2 linked regions of the Vallitalea longa genome follow. Each later gene encodes a partner of the first gene's protein in a complex. Links are inferred from orthologs where the notes say so. Each region holds a gene or a part of one and is shown on either strand. Other genes may lie near its edges.

Region 1 (10,837 bases):
TGTAGAACAAATATTATCATATTACCCTTTTTATACTAAAAGCATAAACATCTTCCTCTTCGGTTGAAGTATTGAATATATTATAATTAGCTTTTGAACTACATTTTACATTTATTATAATCGGTTTATCATTGTGTTCTTCTTTTTTAATTGAATAAGATGAGTACATTTGTGGATGTATACCTAGAAGTATATCTTTACAACTTTCTATCAATAACCCTTCACCATCGGTATCTGTAAAAGCTGACCATCTTACATCTGATTTATTACCACTTTCTACGCAATTATTCAAATTGTAATAATATAACCCTACTTTAGTTCCATCATTATATTCGGGATATGTATCATTAGGTCCTTTTCCCAACCATGAAAAATCATTAAACCTAGCAGGTATCTCTAATATCATTCCTACTTTAATGAACTTATTATTTGAACGAATCCTATTTATTATACTTACTTTGCCATCTGGTTCAATCACATAGTTAGTTATAATATTACCTTTTATTTGTGCACATTTTCTTATGACATCAATATGTATACTACCTTTTTTGGTATTATCAACTTTTATATCTTTGACTCTTGACATTTCCAACTTCTCATTATGGTTTTCTATGTATATCTTGACAGGAGATAAGATATATTGTTGTCTGTCAAATTCTACCGAACGTATATTTCCTTTTAATTTATCGATAACTATTTCAAAATTATCTCCAATAATTTCATATTTTAATTTTCTATCTCTTAACTTGGCAGAATTCAATTCTTTCGCTTTTCTTTTTTTATGAGCCTTATACGGTATTCTGAATTGAGCAAAAGCTACATTATATGCTTTTTTGCTCCACCATGATTCTTCTTTTGTCACCATATTTATATTAATATGATACCAAGCATTCTCAAGGATGTCTTTAATATTATACTCGATATATATATCTTTTCTTTTGCTGATGGGAATAGTTATATCAGTTAACTCTCCACTCTTTATCATAATTCCATCTTCTAGTATTTCCCAATTCAGAGTATAATTATCGAGTTCTAATATGTCTGAACAGTTTTTCACACTAAATATTCCTCTTATAATATCTTTTGGATATATATTTATTGATTCATACTGTTTTTTTATTTCATATGAAAACGGTGTTAGCTGTCTATTATTATAGACTATACCTCTATCAATGATTTCATCTGTTTCATTATCCCTAATTATCAAAAAGTCACATAAAAAATTACCTGCTATAGGATGGTCATTGCTTGATTCTCCTTTTTGATCATCTTGTTTAATAAAATCATATGTAAATATTACAGGATTATAATTCTTGAGACCTGAATTCCCTTCATAATAGATTGGTCTAGTATTATCCAATAACATGATCTTCTTATAGAATTTTATGGGTATATCAACTCTACTGTCTATAGTCCAGATAATTACACATGAATAGTTTATATATTTGTATATAGTATCTTTTATTTCTTCCTCATGACATATTATTTGCTCTTCATTATCAGGTATTGATATAGGTTTATTAATAACATAAATACCATATTCATCACACATATCATAAAAAATATGTGCATTAGCATAATCATATGTTATAACAGTATTGATATTATTTCTTTTCAATAAAATAATGTCTTCAAGATATTTGGACTGCAATGCCTCTAAATCATCATCTTCATAGTTATTGTAAATTACTCCATTCAAACATACTTGTTTACCATTTATATGTATCATATTGTTTTTTGCCTCAACAAATCTAAAACCATGTTTAAAACTTTTCTCACATAACTCCTCATCATTTTCATTTTTCACAATGATTTTGAAGCCATAGCATTTAGGCAAATCAGCTGTCCATGTCTGAATATCTGTAAGTTCAACTTCTAAAGTGACTTTTGTTATTTTTCCTGATAAGACACATCTTATATCAGTTATCAACTTTTCATCTTCATTATTAATCATCATTAATTCAATTTTAACTGGCTGTATTGTTAAACCTGTATAAGTTATAAAAACATCAGTATACATATATATTTGATCGTATTCTTCGCTGAGAACCTTGGAATTGACATAATATCTATCTATATTTATTTTTTTATCATTAGTATCATGCATATTATTTTTCACCCCTTTACATATATGTTGATAATCTATAACATATCTATTTCTCCTCAATAACCCTTTCTTATAAGGTAAGAAACAGCGACTACAAGTATAGCCACTGTCAATAAATTTGACTTTTGTTCAATAGTTCTTCGTATTCATCAACTTTATCAGCTAAGAAATCAGCAAGACCAACAAATTCACATCCTAGGCAATACTTATTCCCCTGTTTACTGCTTCTTATAATTTTGACTACGCAATAAAAATATCTTTCCTCATCAAATTCTATTTTAGCATTGAAATAATAGTTGACAGGGAAATTATCAGAACACATTATTCCAATACCGTTTTTTGAAATATCTATGACTTCAATAGTCTTATTATTTAGTTTTATTATGTCATTATTCTGTTTAAAAAGAGAATTAATTTCAAGTTCTAATTTTATGGGTAAACGCCTGTATCTTCTTCTTTCTTCCATATCATAGATCTCCCTTTTAAAATTATAATTAAATAATGAAACTTCATTAATGTTTTTTGTAGTCTTTTATCTTTATTTCTAGATACTAATCCCTAATTGTAACCTTTTCATTTTACTTATTTTTAAAGTCGTGTATCAATTTCTAATTATACCATAAAATGGTATTAAAATAAAACAGGCAATAAATTATTTTTTTTTATTTTATAAGATTTAATTGACAAACTTTAATAGATATATTAATATAAAAATTGTATGCAAATTAATAAATAAAACGTTTATAATATAAGGACCTCAATTTTAACACCTATAGTTTAATTCAATCATAATAAATTGGTATACCTATTACAATTTCAGATTTACATTGTTATACATGATTTTATTCTGAACATTTGGTTGTTTCTATAGCTTACGTGGCAAAATTGAGTAAGTAATATATCTTATTAACGCTCGTTCTATTCAAAATATAAAGGAGGAATCATCCCTATGAACGAAAATGTAAAATTATTAGATCACCCATTGCTCCAACATAAACTTACATTATTACGTGATAAGAATACTGGATCAAAAGATTTTAGAGAACTAGTTAAAGAAATTGCAATGTTAATGGGCTATGAAGTAACTCGTAACCTACCGTTAAAAGAAACAACTATAGAAACACCAATTTGCAAAACTACTTCTAATATGATTAGTGGTAAAACTCTTGCTATTGTTCCTATTTTAAGAGCTGGTCTTGGTATGGTAGATGGTATGTTAAGTTTATTACCTACTGCAAAAGTTGGACATATTGGTTTATATAGAAATGAAGAAACTCTACAACCTGTCGAATATTATTGTAAACTCCCAAAAGATATTGATAAAAGAACAGTAATAATAACAGAACCAATGCTTGCTACTGGTGGTTCAATTGTTGCTGCTGTCAGTCTTTTAAAATCATATGGTGTTAAACACATCAAAATCATGTGTCTAGTAACTTCAAGACCTGGAATTGAAGAAGTATATGCTCATCATCCAGATGTTCAAATCTTTACTTTAGCTATTGATGAAAAATTAAATGATATCGGATATATTACACCTGGATTAGGAGATGCTGGAGACAGGATCTTTGGAACTAAATAGATATTTATAAGAGCTGGTATTATCAGCTCTTTTTTTTGATAATTTATAAATTATCTTATAATTTGCTTTTGCCTTTCTACAAAGCCTCATGATTAGTTTACCTACATATAATATTAAATTAGAAAGTTACACTTCTTAATTAATGTATCTATATCATTTCTTACAAATCTATTATATTAATAAACTGTTAATTAAATATTAATTTCATTTATTGTTGATGTAGTAAAAAAGCAAATAAAAAACCTATAAAAATGTAAATATTTGGTAATTAAAGCAACCTCTTGCATTTTTTCTTTATTAAGGTTATAATATCACTGTAATATTTAGTTAACATTTCTGTAATAACTAATTTTTATAGAATATTTTTCCTTAATATTAACAAATAATAACATTAGCTCTAGGAGGTTTAATTATGAAAAAACGAGGTATCAAGAAATTAGCTCTAGGTATATTAGGAGGTTTGGTTTTATCACTTAACGTTAACGCTGCTACTATAGGTATTGTTAATGTGGAGAATCTTAACGTTAGAAGTGGTCCTAGTACCACCAGTTCTATCGTTGACTCTGTTCATTTTGGTGATAAATTAGAGATTCTTTCTAAAACTAATCAATGGTATAAAATTGACATTGATATGTTAAGCAATGCGTATGTACATAGTAGTTATATTAATATTGATGACATTGGTAAATCAAGAATTGTAGTAAATAATGGTGAATTAAGAAATTCCCCTAATCTATTAGGAAACAAAATAGCAGATATCACAAACGGAGAATTTATAAATGTAGTATACCAGACTGGAGAATGGTTCTATGTTGCTACATCAAAAGGTAAAGGCTATATGCACTCTAATAGTTTTACAGCACCTGATAATGATGTAAAACCATCTGAAAAAGAAGATAGTAAAGATGCTCCTGAAAGTGACGCTACTCCTGAAAGTGAAGATACACCTAAAAAAGAGAACAAAAAAGTTGTTACCGTTACTACGAATGTGTTGAATGTTAGGCAAGAAGCTTCTATTGCATCTAGTAAAATAGGTCAAGTGTATAGATATAATACTTTTGACATAATTAGTGAATTAGAAGAATGGGTATCAATCAAATTGTCAAACGGAAATATTGGTTATATATATAAAACTTATGTAGAAATTTCTGATCAAAAAACCATTGCGAATGTTTCACAATTAAGACAAGATGTTGTTAATTATGCCAAACAATTTTTAGGCAACCCTTATGTATGGGGCGGTAATAGCTTAACAAAAGGTGTTGACTGTTCTGGATTCACACAACAAGTAATGAAGAAGTTCGGCGTCAGCATAAACAGAACTGCAAGTACACAATTCAAAAATGGGACAAGAATATCCCAAAAGGATTTGTTACCTGGCGACCTTGTATTCTTCGGATACAATAATAGAATATCTCATGTAGGATTATACATAGGTAATGGTCAAGTTATTCATGCCAACAATCCTAGAACTGGTATTGTCATCAATAAGTTGACTAGTAACCAAATGCTACCTTATATAGGTGCCACTAGAGTAATTAATTAATAAAACCCTCGTTTTTTCATGAATTAACAATATATTTATTATGGTAATAATATAACAATACATAATAAGCTGAGATGACCATTCATATATGGTCACCTCAGCTATTTTTATTAGGACATTAGTCTTCTTTCAATTTTAGATAGAGGGTTATTCTTTTGTGCAAGACAACTAAAAGTTCTCAAGTATATATCTTTCTGCTGAATATACTGATGTAGCTCCATCGGCAGCAGCAGTAACTATTTGTCTTAAAGTCTTTTGTCTTATATCACCAGCTGCAAATACCCCTTTAACACTTGTTTCACAAGATTCATCAGTTATAACATACCCTTTTTCATCACAATCGACTTTTTGTTTTATAAGCTGTGAATTAGGTTCTGTACCTATTCCAATAAAGACACCATCAACATCTAGTTCAACTAACTTATCTGTCTTATTATTAAGAATAGATATTTTTTCTACTTGGTCATTTCCTATTACTTCTTTTAATTCTGAATTCCATAATATCTCAACTTTTTCTTCATCATGTTTCAATAAGCTGTCTTGTAATATTTTTACTGCTCTAAGTTCATCTCTTCTGTGAATCAGATATACTTTCTTACACATTCTAGCTAAGAAAATAGCATCTTCTACAGCTACATCTCCTCCACCTACAACTGCAACATTTCTGTTTCTGAAAAATGCGCCATCACATGTAGCACAATAAGATACTCCTCGTCCAGTAAGTTCTTTTTCACCCTTAACACCTAGTTTTCTCCACCTAGCACCTGTAGCCATAATTATTGCTTTTGTGCTGTACTCGCTACTAATCGTCTTAACTTTTTTGATTGTAGTATCTAATAATAGATCAGTCACTTCTTCTGATTTTATTTCTATTCCTAATTTTTCTGCATGTTCCCTCATTTTGGTACTCAGTTCAAAACCAGTTATATCAGGAATTCCTGGATAGTTATCAACTTCATAAGTATTTATCACTTGACCTCCAGGAACATCTTTTTCTAATACAACAGCTTTCAGCATAGCTCTTTGAGCGTATATGGCTGCAGCCATACCCGCTGGACCCGAACCTATAATTACTAAATCATAAATATCAGCCATCTCAGTCACTCCTTAATCGCATTTTTTAATTCAATCAATATATTAACTAATTGCATCGCTCTCCTCTAACATATTCTTAATAGCTGATGAACCATTGATCAAACTTTGTAGATCTCTATCATTTTGGACATATTCTGCCATTTTGGGATGTAATGTCAACACATTCAATATATCTTTTTCGGCACATTCAATTAAGTTTAATTTCATATAGCAACAAGCCCTATTATAATATAGGAATACTGCATCTTCATTATTTTTAATTCCTTCTGTGAATACTTTAACAGCATTATTATATTCTTCTTGATCCCTATATAATACACCTAAATTCAAAAAAGAGTATGGATAATTCTTGTTATACCTTATTGCCTGCTCATAATACTTTTTTGCTTGATCTATTTCATCCTTCTTAGTCATTAATACACCCATATTAAAAAGTACCATATAATGTCTATTATCAACTTTTAGAGCTTTTTCCATTAACATTAATGCTTCATCATTTTCATCTCTCTGTTCATAAATAGAACCAAGATTGATACATGCCCAAAAATCATATGGGTCAATTTCAAGAACGTGATTATAATTTTCTATTGCCTTTTTAGTATCTCCTAAATAATCATAAGCATATGCAAGAAAAAAATAAGCTTTATTGTAATAAGGATCGCACTCTATCGCTTTATTGTAATATGGTATTGCCTTTTCAAAATTATCTTTGTGATCATAAAGTATTGCAATTCCATAATATGCTCTTGCTTCACAATCGTTAATCTTAAGTATTTCCTTGTACACTCTAAGTGCATTCTCATAATCATCTAATTCATCGTAGATGATAGCCATATCCAATAATAATTCAATATCATTATTTTTACCATAATCATACGCTTTATTAAAATAATATAATGCTTTTAATAAATTATCTTCTTCATAACACTTTTTACCTAATATAATAAAATTGTCAATATGATATTTTTTCATAATTACTCTCTTTCATAACATCTTTATGTATAGTATTTTAGGAGTATACAACTAGTTTTTATCATTAGAATATATTGCCATGAATTGGTCAAAGTCCTTAAAATCTTTACCATAATCATACTGTTTACAATAACTGTTTCTACCAAGTATTTGTTCTATATCCTTCAAAGGTTCTTTTTCTATAGTTATAACAAAAATATTCATATTATCTACAGGATATACTTTTTTAAACCTTTTACTTAAGGATCCAATATTCGGCTTAGTGAATGTAAATTTTCTATCAATAACTATGTGTATAACTTTTAATTCCAAATAAAAATCTTCTGCTTCAATAATATCATATTTCAAATCCTCTAAAAATAAAACTTGATAATCAGGTTTATACTGTTCAACTACTTTATTGAGTGTTATAAATTGATACATAACAGGAGCAATATGATTCGCTATAGACTCCATAGTAATGATATTCTCTTCATCTCCTAAAATCTTATCCTTAATAGCTAGTATACCAATAACACCCAAAAGTTTCAACTCATTATCTTCAACAAATATTGGTACAAATAAACCACCGCTATATGTATTATTAAAACTACTGACAACTTTGGTTGAAAAAACATTTTCCACATCAGCCTCGCTGTTCAGAATTATTTTTTCTCCTAATTTCAATACAAGCAGATCTCTTGAAAAAGGTATATATTTGAGACTTTCACTTATATTTATAGATTCCATGATATTAATTACATCGATATCGTTATCATACAATCCTATGAACCCACTAGTAACACCAAAATAAATGTTAAGAGTACTTAATGTGAGCTCAATCAACTGCTCCATGTTGGATGCTGTATTTATATTTTTCATCAATTGGTTTAGTTTAACTATTCTAGTTAATTTATTATTAATAATTTTTTTCTGCATGTTTATTTTCTTGAAATTTTTAGCATTGTTTATAGCTATATAAATAGAAGAAGCTAGACTTTCAATGAGTTCAAATATACTTTTATCATACTTATAACCATTTACCTTTGGTCCTAATGTCACAAAACCAACTAAATCATTCTTTTTCAAAAGTGATACTACGTAACATATTTTCAAATCTTTTAGTAACTCTCTAGAATTTTCAAATATATCATAAAAATCGTCACTCTGAGTCTTATCACTCATATCCGTCAATACTCGTGATTTGCTTCTTGTTTTTTCATTTGGAAATAGATTAATAAACATAATGAGATCATGATTATATACATCTTTTAAACTCACTAATTTATAACTGTTACTTATTGGATCATACAAAAAGAAAGCAGTAAAACTACTTTGTGTAAGTTCTGCAAAAGCACTTATGGATAATTTATATAACGTATCCAAATCCAATTGACTCAATAACGCTTTTGAAGAATGATTCATTGCAAATAGATTAAATACTTTTTCATTCAATTGTCTACTAACGTTTTCCAAGTCTTTATAGTATTTGTAATTAGCCAAAGATGTTGAATACAGATTCATCAAAGCATTGGCGATAATTTCATCATCTTCACAAAAGCTATCGTTGATTTTATTGACAAAAATGAATCCGTATAATTCTAAATCCATAATTAATGGTATGCAAAATTGGAAAGGGAAATCATTAAACACAACTTTTTTAAAATGCTCTCTTAGATTATCTTCTTTCAATAGTCCGCTATAGTATTTAATTATTTCATCATAGGAACTGCTATAATCAATAGTATAATCTTTTTTAGTATAGCCACTAGACTGCATCAGTATATACTTATTTTGATCTTTAATAAATACGGCTATCTGATCTGGTAATAATAATTCATTAGTAAATTCATATATATATTTTTCTAAATGATTTAAATTAAACTTTTGTGAAAAAAATTCAATAGCATGTATAAGTCCTGTATATCTATATACTTTTTTACTAATATCTTCACTTTTTCTATGATGCTCAAGTATATTATACAGCATTTCTTCATAAGCCATATTTAAGTACCTTCTTCCTAAAATAAATATACGTTGATTCTATGCTTTTATAAGTTCATTAGCTAATACATAAAAAGTAGTTGGTGTTTTGATATATTTACTACTATGAGTACTACATGATTTTATGTTAATCGATACGTTAGGGTATAAACAATTAGTGATTTTTATTTCTCCTTCGCCTTTTGCATGTAAATAAGATACGTATTTTTTTTGTTTATTATACAATTTCTTTAGATTATTTCTGTAATATTCAAATTCTTCCGTCAGTTTTTCAAGCTCTATTCTTTGGGAATCATTTAAATTAGCTGCTGCATATATTGAAAGTTTTTGCTTCAATAATGCTATTTTCTCTTTCACTTTTTTAATGGTCAATATTATCGTATCATATTCTTTCTTAATTCTATTTCTTTCAAATCCGGTAACTGTTATTTTAGTATATGATTCAGTCCTATTACCTATTTCACCAGCTTGTACTTTGATACTTGCTTCAATGGTGCCACCTATGATTCTACTTTTATATGATTCAAGTTTAACTTCTTTAGCCTTGATATTACAATTGATAGCATATGAACCTATGTTGACGGTACCATCACATATGATCGTACATTCTGAAGCAAATTTCGTGTACAAGTCACCGTTGCATATTATTTTAGCTTTATTTTTGCCAGCGATTCCACCTCTTATATAGATACTACCATCCCTACTTTCGATTGTATCAACACTGCCGACTCCCATATCACCCATAACTTGAATATCATGATCTGCTTTAACAACAAAGTTATCTTCTATTGATTTCTTGATATCTACAAAACCATCAAAATCGATATTACCTGTCTTGAACGAAACACTCCCATCTATCTCTAAGCAATTACAAACACCTATTACATTGTTTTGATAAATTACTGCACCTGTTCTCTTTGCTGATAGAGTTGTCTTGTCTTTTTCTTTGTCATATTTTTCGACTACAGTTTTTCTGTCATATTCTAAGCTGACTTGTCTTCCTCGTTGAGCTGGTATAATTTCTCCCCATACTGTTTTTCCTGGTACACCCTCTTTGGCTTCTATCCTCTCACCAAGCCAAGCTCCTTTCTCAACTTTGTTAATAAGATTAAGTTCATAATGATTGACATTTTCGTTTTCTATCATTTTTGGTCTTACTTCATCAATTTTATATAATTTGACTTCAGCATCTTTACCTCTAGTAGGTAGTACTCCTTGAGCAATTTGGATTTTTTTTAAAGGTTGGATAACGTTAATTACATCGTGTACATCAATACCATAAACGATATTTGACTTTTGTATAGACTCCATAATTAATTTAGCTAACTCAGCTTTATCTATATTATCAAATTGCTGTTGAGTCATATTAAGTGTTACATAACCTTTTAATCTATCTTTGCTTACTGAAATCTCTATTAAAGGTTTTTTTGTCCCAATTTTGATTATTTTCCCTGATGCCAATGAAATTGCCGAAGTAAGAGCAGAAAAGCATGTGAGATTAATACGGGGATATTGCAACATGATACTATTAAAATCATTCAAATTATATCCC
Region 2 (10,748 bases), on another replicon or contig:
GGAGAACCTACATCATCTGGAAAATAGCCTGTAACCATATCTAATTTTTCTCTCATATCCAACATGGCTACATCCATATTAGTTGACTCATTAAATTCTACGATAACTAGAGAACTATTTTCTGATGATATAGATTGTATTTTTTTAACATTTTGTACAGTCGCAAGTGCACTTTCAATACTTTTTGATACTGTATTTTCAACTTCCCCTGGGCTTGCACCAATGTAAGTAGTTGAAACAGCCGCATAAGGAATGTTCATACTTGGCAATAAATCTGTATTAAGTTGAGTGAATGATACTGCTCCGAATATTACAAAAATTAGTACTATCATCACTATTGTAACTGGTTTTTTAACACTAAACTTTGATAACATATAAGTCTCCTCTCACAATTAGTTGTTGTGACTTTTTCCGACCGAACGGTCGGTCGGTAATCCTATAATACTCACTATTAAAGTTTTTGTCAATACTTAATATTTAAAAAACACCTATAATCTTTATTCTACTAATTTTTTTTATATTACATGAAAAGAAAAATAATGTAGTATATAATAATATTTCCCCTAAAAAATAAGTATTTATTCATTATTCCTAGTATCTAAACATAATATTCTCTTGAATACAGTATTATAAATTGGAAATAATTAAATATACCTTATTTAGTATTTTTTTACCTAGAAAAAACTACTATATTTTTTAATATCCCTTTGAATTTACTCCTTTGAATGGTTATTGAAGAGCGTTAAGTAAGTATTATTTAGAATTATTAATTTTATATTAATTTTTATTAATATTACTCCATGTATTAGTAATATTTGTTATGATGTAGTTATATATAATATAAGAACTTTTAAAAATACTCTTAAATTATTATTGAAATATTACATACAAACAAAATCTTTATTGTTTATTAAAAAATACCTTTCATCTTATATAATTTTTAATAGGCATTAGAGTTAAATATGTATAAAGTTGTTTTTCATATTTATATATTGAATATAACTGTTGAGGAGGGCAAAATATGAAAATTCAATGGAATAAAAGATATACTACAATAAGCATCTATACAATTCTAGTAATTTTTGGCAGTATATTATTTTATAAATTCATTGGTAACTGGAATGAAACAACAATTTTTTTAAAGAACACTCTATCTACATTATCCCCTTTTATAATAGGATTCTTAATAGCATATTTTATTAATCCACTAGTAGTTTGGTTTGAAAAAATAATAGGTAAAATCAGATTAAGAAAAAGAAAAATCAAAAGCCTTAAAACCAAAAGAGGTCTAGCAATCTTATTTTCTTATATAACCGTACTAGGTTTCATAATAGTTATTTTAGCTTTTATCATACCTGAACTTGTCACTAGTTTAGGAGATATAATTACTAAATTACCAGATCTAATAGACGATTTGATTGATGAAATTACTGCTTTTGTAAATAACAGTTCAATTGATTTTATTGATCCTGAAGCTATAAATAACTTTATCGATAATAACCTTAAAAATATTCCTGGAGCATTAAATAATGTTTACGATGTATTCAGTAACATTGTGCCTTCCCTTTATGTTCTCACTAAGAACTTTACTTTCGGTATTCTTAATATTTTGTTAGGTTTTATTATAGCCATATATTTATTAGCGAGCAAAGAAAAGTCTATAGCAAGTTTTAATAAAGGAATAATTGCTTTATTTAGAGAAAAAACATCAAATAGCCTTATAGCTATTTTAAAAGATAGTCATCAGATTTTTTCTAAATTTTTTGTAGGTAAATTAATAGATTCTTTGATTATTGGTATATTATGCTTTATCATAACAATGATAGTAAATATACCTAATGCTCTTCTAATAAGTGTTTTTGTTGGAGTTACGAATATGATTCCTTATTTCGGTCCATTCATTGGAGGTTTCGCTGGAATTATATTAGTATTATTAATAAGTCCCATACAGGCTTTATGGTTCGCATTAATCATATTAGCTCTTCAACAATTCGACGGCAATATTCTAGGGCCAAAAATCCTTGGTGATTCAACTGGACTAAGTCCATTTTGGGTAATTTTTTCAATATTAGTCGGTGGAAAATTATTTGGTTTGATTGGAATGTTCTTAGGTGTTCCTTTCTTCGCAGTAATCAAGAACATTATAGATAAACAGATAAATAAGAAATATGAAATGAAAATGAACAAAAAACAACAAGAAGTAATAGATGATGATGACATCCAAAATGAAAAAAACGAAGAGGTTGAATAACCTCTTCGTTTTTTTATATAATTAATTAAACGGTATTGGATTAGCAAAATATCTTTGGACCATAGTAATCCACCAGTAATCATCTGTTGGAGGAGAACCTACTCCATCAGTACTACTGTTAACTCCAGCACCAAATAGTATTGAAATGACCCCTGCATCTTTTGATTTATCCATATGATGTCCCCACGTTATAGTATCAATACCATTATCTGATATTCTATTATCCTTATGTGTATTGGTCTTAAAATAATTAAATCGTTCTGTAGAACCTGGTTTAAATATATCTCCAAGGAAATATGCTGGTGCGGAATCTTCATATTTAGTTGAAGTTCCATTCAAATCAGGAAACAACCCATTAGCATATGGATTTAATGCTTGACTTGTATTAATATGTCCTACTGGTATCTGCCATAAGATTACAGGAAGATTAGAACTAGTATTCATAATTTTCACGAATTCAAGGTAATTATTCCATATATCACTATTCCAGAACCATGTAGAACCTGCTGGATTATTAGCTGAATCAGGAGTCACTCCACCACCATCTAATCCATATTTATCAATTGAAACAAAATCTGCTCCATACGTTTTCACACCTGCACTAACATAATAATCAGTAATAAGTTGTGCTTTCTCTCTAATAAAATTCAATCCATCCGTTAACCCCATTGTTTCTGTTTTATGTAAAATACCATTATTTGGAACATCATGTCCATCATAAGCCCATAGATTGAATTGCCATCCATAATAAGCTTGTGGATAATATTTACTAACAATATAATTAATTGATTTCACTAGTCCTTCAACAGTATTAGGGAAATCAGGGTCTTCTCCACTAGTTAACACACCACTACTATATGCAGCACTTACTTCAGCAGTAATCTCATTAGGCTGTTTACCTGATTGTTGCATCATATATCCAAGAAAATCTGGTTCAAATACTATTCCTACAGTATCATCTTGTGCATAATCTTTACAGATATCCAAAAAGAATTTTAGATCTTTGTAATAGGCATCCATATATGATGTATCCTGAATATGTGCCAAATCCAAGCTATAACTTTCACCACTATCAGGAATATTATAATATACAAAAAACGGTATCAGACCTAATTTTCTGCTCTCAATAATAAAATTCTTAGCACGTGCTCCATCAACATTAGTCCAGCTACGCCATCCATTTATTGGACCACCATTAATGTAGATATACCTTATATCCATTCTCTTATTTCTATCATCTGAACTAAAATCTCTCCAAAAATCAAGATCTCCCTGTTTATCTTCACTCACAGAACCTATAGAAAGATAATCTGGCATACCTGGAAGACTTCCATCCCCATTTTTGATTCTTACTCCAACATATCTTTCTTCTCCTGTATTCTTTTCTTTTATTTTAAGTGAAGCACGTCCTGCTTTTTTACCCTCAATCTTAAGGATATTACTATTTTCTATTGTACAATCGATTATTGAACTATTATTAGTAATCACAGTAAAATCAGGATTATTAATTCCATTAAAACTAAGAGTATACTCAATAGGTCCTTGAGGTTGCGTGAATTGACAAACTACTTTTTGAGTATCAATACCCTTAATTATTATATTACCTGTTGCATTACCCACTACTACTGATATTTCATCACTTGCTGTAGTTCCATAGGAATTAGTTATCTCTACATAATATTTATATGTCCCCTCTATTGTTCTTCCTCTTACCTGAAAAGATTCTGTTTGAGGATTAGGTGTATTATCAGTCAAATTACCACTATGTATCTCCTCGTAATCACCTGCTCCTATCTTCTCAAATAGTTTCCAGCTTGTCCCGTTATTTCCGTACCATATGTTCCATGTCAAATCATAGTCACCATCAATATCTCCAGACCACTGATTATGGCTTAGAGATGGTATAGCAGGAACCCCTGACCCTGAAGCACTAGAAGATAAAATTGATACTGTCAAAATTAAAGTGATACATAGAACTATTGAAAAAAAACTCTTAAAATATTTTCTTGAGATTATTTTCCTCCTCCTACTTACATAATTATAGTTTTAATTCTTACATTGTAAAAAATTGGTTCACCTCCACAGAAATTTTAATTTAGGTTATTTAATGGGTAATATATTAACGATTAGATATAGATATAAGTAGAAAACATTAAGTGAAACTTAAGTATAAAGAAATATATATACGCGCGTCTTGTATTATTATATATTTTTTGTTTATATTTTACATTAGTCAATCTTGTTATAACTTATAAAATTTTGGCACAAATAGGTCATAGAATATTTAATCTTATAAACTATTTAACGTGATATAGAAAATAAAACTCGTATTTTTCTAAAAGAGGAGCCTATTTACGAAATGTGTAAATAGGCTCCTTATAAATTTATTCTACATTGCTGATTCAATTTTTGATTCTAACTGCTGTTTTGGTACTGCTCCAACAACAGTATCAACAACTTTACCATTTTTGATCAATAACATTGTCGGTATACTCATAACTCTGTATTTTTGAGCTGTTTCACCATTCTGATCAACGTTTAATTTCCCTATTTTAGCTTTTCCTTCGTATTTTTTAGCTAATTCATCTATAACAGGTGCCATCATTTTGCATGGTCCACACCAATCTGCATAAAAGTCAACTAGTACAGGTATATCTGAGTTAAGAACTTCTGCTTCAAAATTAAGATCTGTAAATGCTAGTGCCATAATAAAACCTCCTTAATTATTTTTAGATTATTATAATATCATTATATTCTAATATAGTGATATATGTCAATACTTTTTTTTCTTTTTGATATTTTTCTTGTTATAGCTTAATAGCTGAAATTATACCTTCACTCTATCATATGCTAAAATTATAGATTTATTTAAAATAATCTATATAATATTCAAATTTACAATAATAATTAATATTCAGCTATAATATATAATGCGTAAATATCAATTTAAATATACCACTTTGTACCATTAATTTCAACAATTTAAATTAGTAAAATATTTAAAGTTTAAATTAAATAGGATTTTCTTATTTACCATAAAATAAATGTTTTGATTTGCAAAAAAAGACCACTAATAGTTAATGATCTTTCTTTATTAATGCTTTATATAATATCTAATCAATAATAAATTCAAGTTTACCTGTTGCTCCATCAGCTATTTCGTATTTATCAAACACAATTACTACTTTTTGATTGCTATTTATAAAGAAACCTTGGTCTTCTTTTATACTCTTGAATCCTGATTCTCCTTTAAAGAATCCATAATGTCGATCTTTTGGAGGATTCTCTAGTAATTTCTTTATCTGTTTTTCAATACTTTCATTTGCTCTAGTCATATAATCCTTACCAAGAACATCTTCTAATGTCATTTCTTTATCAGTAGTTAAATCGATATTATAATAATATGAACCGGAGTAGGCAGGTGCAAGAGTTTCATTATGATATATGATAAATGATAAAATTGATTCATCATTATATTTTTTTTCATAATCAATTTCGAATTTTATAGGTTTATAATTTTCTTGTGTTCCACCTGTCTCAAAATACGCTTCTTTATACTCTTCTGCACGCTTTTCAGCTTCTTTTATTTGCTCATCCATTTTATTTTTTATCTCTGTATTGATTTTGTCTTGTAAGTCTACATCATTAAGACCATCAACTCTAGGAATCACAACATTTTCAGTTATGCTATCATTTTCATATTTATAATCTACAAAAGTCAGTACTCTAGCAACTCTACCTATGATAGGTAAATTAGATATTGTTTTGGCTAATGTCTTATTAGTGTTCAATACAAATATAAACAAAATACATATTAAAAAAGTAGCACCTACTGCCTTGAATCCTCTATTGAATATCATTTCTCTTCTTATCACTTTTCTGGTAGTCTCTTCAATTGTTTTTTCAACAATATCATTTAACTCTTTAGGAATAGTGATATTTTCATATTCTTGTTTCATCTTATATAATTTATTTTCCATAATTATCCTCGCTTATTTAATATTACTTTAAGTCTATTTATTCCACTATATAATCTTGATTTTACAGTATTAACATTAACCCCTGTAATATCGGCTATTTCATTAATCTTCAGACCTTGAAAATATCTTAATATTATTACCGTTTTATACTTCATATCAAGTCTTTCTATAGCTTGATGAAGATCCATTTTATCAGCAATATCAATATTTTGATATTGAACGGCTTCGGGAATATTGTTTGTAATAATAAGTCGTTTATTTTTTCTTAAGAAACTTATAGAAGTATTTATTATTATACTAAACATCCATGCTTTTATTTTATTTATGTTTTTTAGTTTATCTATTGACGTAAGGCTTTTATAAATGGATTCTTGGACAATATCCAATGCAGAATCTCTATTGTGTACATAACTGTACGCTAATCTATAAAAATCATCTTGATGAATTTTTATGAACTCAACAAGTTTGTTATAATGATCATTGTTAAATGTCGACATCCGTTATATTTACCTCCTTACATATATAAGACGTAAAAGTATATCAAAAAGTTGATAATTCTATTATAAAAAGTTGAATATATCTTTCCCATGTGCTATATTTAGTTAAAGATTAAACTTTAAAATCAAATGAAATTTAGTTAAAATTATACTTTATATTAATTTAAAATAAAATGGTAAATAAATGATAATCAAATTTAGAAAGGATTAAGTTTTTATGAACTCTACAAGACGTGGTAATAGATTTATATTTATACTTATTTCAATAATGGCTTTTGTTGGTCCCTTTACAATAAGTTATTTAGCCAAAATCTTTAATTTTAAAATAACTTATGTATGCAGTATACTGATACCTCAACTTATATTTATAGTGATTCCTGTTATTCTATATTTTATCATTACAAGAGAATCTATAAAAGAAACACTTATGTTAAAGAAATTAGATATTATTAACATTTTGATATCTATTGGCATAGGATTACTGATACAACCTCTACTAAGTGTCGTTAATATACTATCACAAATATTTTTTGAAAATCAAGTATCATCTACTATTTTTTCTATTGCTGATTTGCCATTATGGCTATTATTGATATTAGTAGCTGTACTTCCAGCAATTAATGAAGAATTTGTTACCAGAGGTATCTTAGTATCTAATTATAAAAACGTGAATATATATAAAACAGCCTTAATCAGTGGTTTATCTTTTGGAATGCTTCACCTTAATGGTAACCAATTTTCTTATGCATTCGTAATGGGAATTATATTATGTTTATTAGTTAAAATAACTGGTTCAATATATTCAAGCATGATTATTCATTTTTTAATTAATGGATTACAAATGGTTTTAGTCAAAGTAGCAATGATTTTACAAGAAATATTTGGGCAAATTACTGATTTTGATGATTTACTACAAGAATCTATAGATAGTGTAGGGCATGAGACAATATTATCACTCTTACCAGGACCGCTAATATTAACATTATTCACATTACCTGTTGTTTATCTATTATTTAAGGTAGCCGTACGACATAATAATAAACAATACCTATTCACTAAAAATGATGTTTCAGAAATAGAACAACCAAAAATTAAAAAGCCAAAAATATTTGATATCTACCTTATATTATCCATAATAATATTTGTTGCTTACGTAGTCATATATGAAATCTTAAAACTTAGATAAATATCCAAAGCATATGAGAAAAATTATTAAATTATTCTTATATGCTAGTTTGAAGATAAAGACCTATCTTTCCTAGATGACCTACTTCCATGGTCGGAGAGAATACTAACTGAATACAGAAAAACAAAGTAACTATGATGCTGCCTTAAATAGGTGGCATTTTTTGTCAAGGTACCGATGGTTTACCGTATACCCCTAAACTATGCCTAAAACCTCTATTTAATCAAATAAAAACCCTAGGCAAGCACAAACTGCAAACCCAGAGTTTCTGTGACGCACGCAAGAGTATTATCCTATTAATCAGTACTTCTTTGATTTAGCGACCACCGAATAACTCAATATGACTTATAGCTACACCTTTTTGAGTACTAAATGAATTATATGTTTCCACAATTTTAAATTCTAATTGTAAGTTTAATTCATCTTTTAAATGTATATATACCTCTTGTCTTCCCATAGCTTCATCAAAATATAAAACTGCTTTAGGAATTAAATTAACATATAATATTGCTTTTTTTACTAATCCGTAATTCATATATTCATTAATAGTATTACGAGCACCATTATATAATGCTAATCCTAAGAATCCAGAGCACTGAATTGGATCTTTAATCTCTAAATTAATAGTGCTTGGTAACTTTGTAGTCTCTCTATACCAATACTGTTCTAAAGAGTTTATATTACTGATCATTGTTTTTTTCCCATTTTTAATTTCCCATGTGTCATAACTATAAATAACATGATCACCATCTTCTACGTAAGATTCATCAATACTAAAGGCATAAAAAGTTTTGGAGTGTTTTATTGGTATTTTATAACCATCAATTTCTTCATACTCTACTTCATTCTTACTAGATAATTCTTTTTTCCCATAATTCATTTCATTCTGAAGGAGTAAATTTTTATTTTCATATTCTTCCATTTTACTTTTAAACTCATCTATTTTAGATTTATTATCTTCTATTATTTTCTGCATATTTGCAATAATTAATTTATTATCCTCTATTGTATTCTCTAACTTTTGATTTACCATTAACAAATTATCATTTTTTGATGCTAAATCAGATAGTTGTTGATCATATGTACTTATTTTATTGTTTGCTTGTTCTAATTTTGACACTAATATATCTTTTGAGTTAGTGCAAGATATCAGAAAAATACTTGCTAAAAGAAATATCACAATTCTCTTCATTCCTACATTCTCCTTATTTTTTTATATATTATTAAATAAAACTATATTCTCTTAGTATTATAAGCTAATTAATCAAATAATTTTATTAAAAACAAAAATTAACCTTTTTCCACAAATAACTTTATATGCCTATATTAACAGATAATTCAATAATAATCAATCATAAAAAGGCCTACCTTCAATTAAGAAAGTAGGTCTGTATTTGTCCTAGAGCAGTATTTTTAGTTAACATCTATATTTATATAATATCATTTATCCATTCAAAACATATTAACTTTTATATCTTTTAAAATTTAATTAACACCACTTCTAACATACTCTAGGCCATCTTTTCCATATAATGATTGTAAAGTTATATTATTAACATCCAAATATTCCCTATCAACAACTACAATTCCACTTACAGAATTCATTTTTTTATTTATTACACTTCCATTTGTTGAACTAAAAATATTACTATCCACTAAACCAATAGATTTTGAGAATTTATTATAGATACCACAAACTGTTCCATTAGGATCATAACATAAACAATTAGAAGATGCTGCATCACTTTTTACATTTTCTCTCATACTTAATAATTGACATCCTTCTGAATTACTCCAACTACCATCTCCATCTTTAGCAGGATAATTAGGATATTTATATGTATTATAACCTACATGGATATTAATGCCATTGCTTGTACTATTATACCATTCTGTTGCACCGTATCTAATAACCTTTGCATTCTTAATATTGAAGGCTGGATATGTACTTTTATGTAAAAATTCTGCAATACTATACACACCATCTAATAATGTTGGAATATCATATTTAGTCCCTTTAGGTTTGTCTGGTAAAGTTGACGCTTGATCAGTAAAAAAAATTATTTTATTGTTTTTAATAATCAGTGAGATAGCACCATACCTATCAATACTATATTCAGATCTACCATTCTCTTTATTATATTTTGTATTGGTATTTAAACCTGCACCCTCAAAGAAAAAAATTATAGGTTGATTATTACAAATTGCTTGTTTAATTTTTTCATTGTTGGCATATGTATTAATTCTATGTAATGCATCTCTTTGTATTGATGTTAAATTATTACTATTTACATATGATTCAATTTCATCATATGATAAAATTTGATCTAAAGTATAATTTTTACATTTCAAACTATAACACCCTGAACCTGAGTTACAACTTATTCCAATATAATATTTAACCCCTGCCTGCACAGATTTTTTCTCAATTAAATCCGCCTGACCTGCACCTTTTGAAGATTTACCTATTAATTCTCCCCTAACACTTTCTTTATGAATTTCTATATTCACATCTAATGATTCTTTCAATGGTTTAACATAGAAATTAGCTTTTCCATCTTCCTTGAATTGTGCATAATACCAGTGCACATCACCTTGATTAATTAGTATGGGTTTAGTTGGATTGTCGTTATTGAGTCTAGTAGCATCTTTAACTGTAATTCTAGCTTCAGCAGTATTATCATTTTCATTTGATTCTACCGCAGTAAGTGAATCTGCTACAATACTTATTTTGTAAACCCCTGGTTCCATAAAATTAGCAGTAAATGATTGTTCTATATATGTCCTAGCCTTAAAATTTTCTTTTCTCCAGCCAAGATTAGTTAATTGATTAT

The links.
Region 2: the proteins of trxB (region 1) and trxA are in contact, whole or in part, in a crystal structure (PDB 1F6M), measured with the Escherichia coli proteins. The link is inferred for Vallitalea longa from one-to-one orthologs.

What each region holds. Positions count from the first base shown.
Region 1 is NZ_BRLB01000009.1:42,495-53,331, reverse strand. What follows is about bases 4,368-7,297. They hold trxB (thioredoxin-disulfide reductase), read right to left. Parts: upstream 6,331-7,297; coding sequence 5,404-6,330; downstream 4,368-5,403. Other genes in these bases: QMG30_RS14340 (tetratricopeptide repeat protein), read right to left, coding at 6,373-7,297; QMG30_RS14350 (C40 family peptidase), read left to right, coding at 4,368-5,235. In the rest of the region: QMG30_RS14365 (beta-galactosidase small subunit-related protein), read right to left, coding at 17-2,107; QMG30_RS14360 (PilZ domain-containing protein), read right to left, coding at 2,217-2,573; upp (uracil phosphoribosyltransferase), read left to right, coding at 3,057-3,689; more of QMG30_RS14350, read left to right, coding at 4,102-4,367; more of QMG30_RS14340, read right to left, coding at 7,298-7,302; QMG30_RS14335 (GAF domain-containing protein), read right to left, coding at 7,354-9,285; QMG30_RS14330 (flagellar assembly protein A), read right to left, coding at 9,325-10,837.
Region 2 is NZ_BRLB01000008.1:92,425-103,172, forward strand. Bases 3,300-6,140 are described here. They hold trxA (thioredoxin), read right to left. Parts: upstream 4,959-6,140; coding sequence 4,641-4,958; downstream 3,300-4,640. Other genes in these bases: QMG30_RS13650 (early set domain-containing protein), read right to left, coding at 3,300-4,207; QMG30_RS13660 (DUF3298 and DUF4163 domain-containing protein), read right to left, coding at 5,365-6,140. In the rest of the region: QMG30_RS13640 (efflux RND transporter permease subunit), read right to left, coding at 1-374; QMG30_RS13645 (AI-2E family transporter), read left to right, coding at 1,022-2,251; more of QMG30_RS13650, read right to left, coding at 2,273-3,299; more of QMG30_RS13660, read right to left, coding at 6,141-6,231; QMG30_RS13665 (RNA polymerase sigma factor), read right to left, coding at 6,234-6,728; QMG30_RS13670 (CPBP family intramembrane glutamic endopeptidase), read left to right, coding at 6,946-7,914; QMG30_RS13675 (synaptonemal complex protein 1), read right to left, coding at 8,231-9,106; QMG30_RS13680 (hypothetical protein), read right to left, coding at 9,400-10,748. UniProt on the Escherichia coli protein: Participates in various redox reactions through the reversible oxidation of its active center dithiol to a disulfide and catalyzes dithiol-disulfide exchange reactions.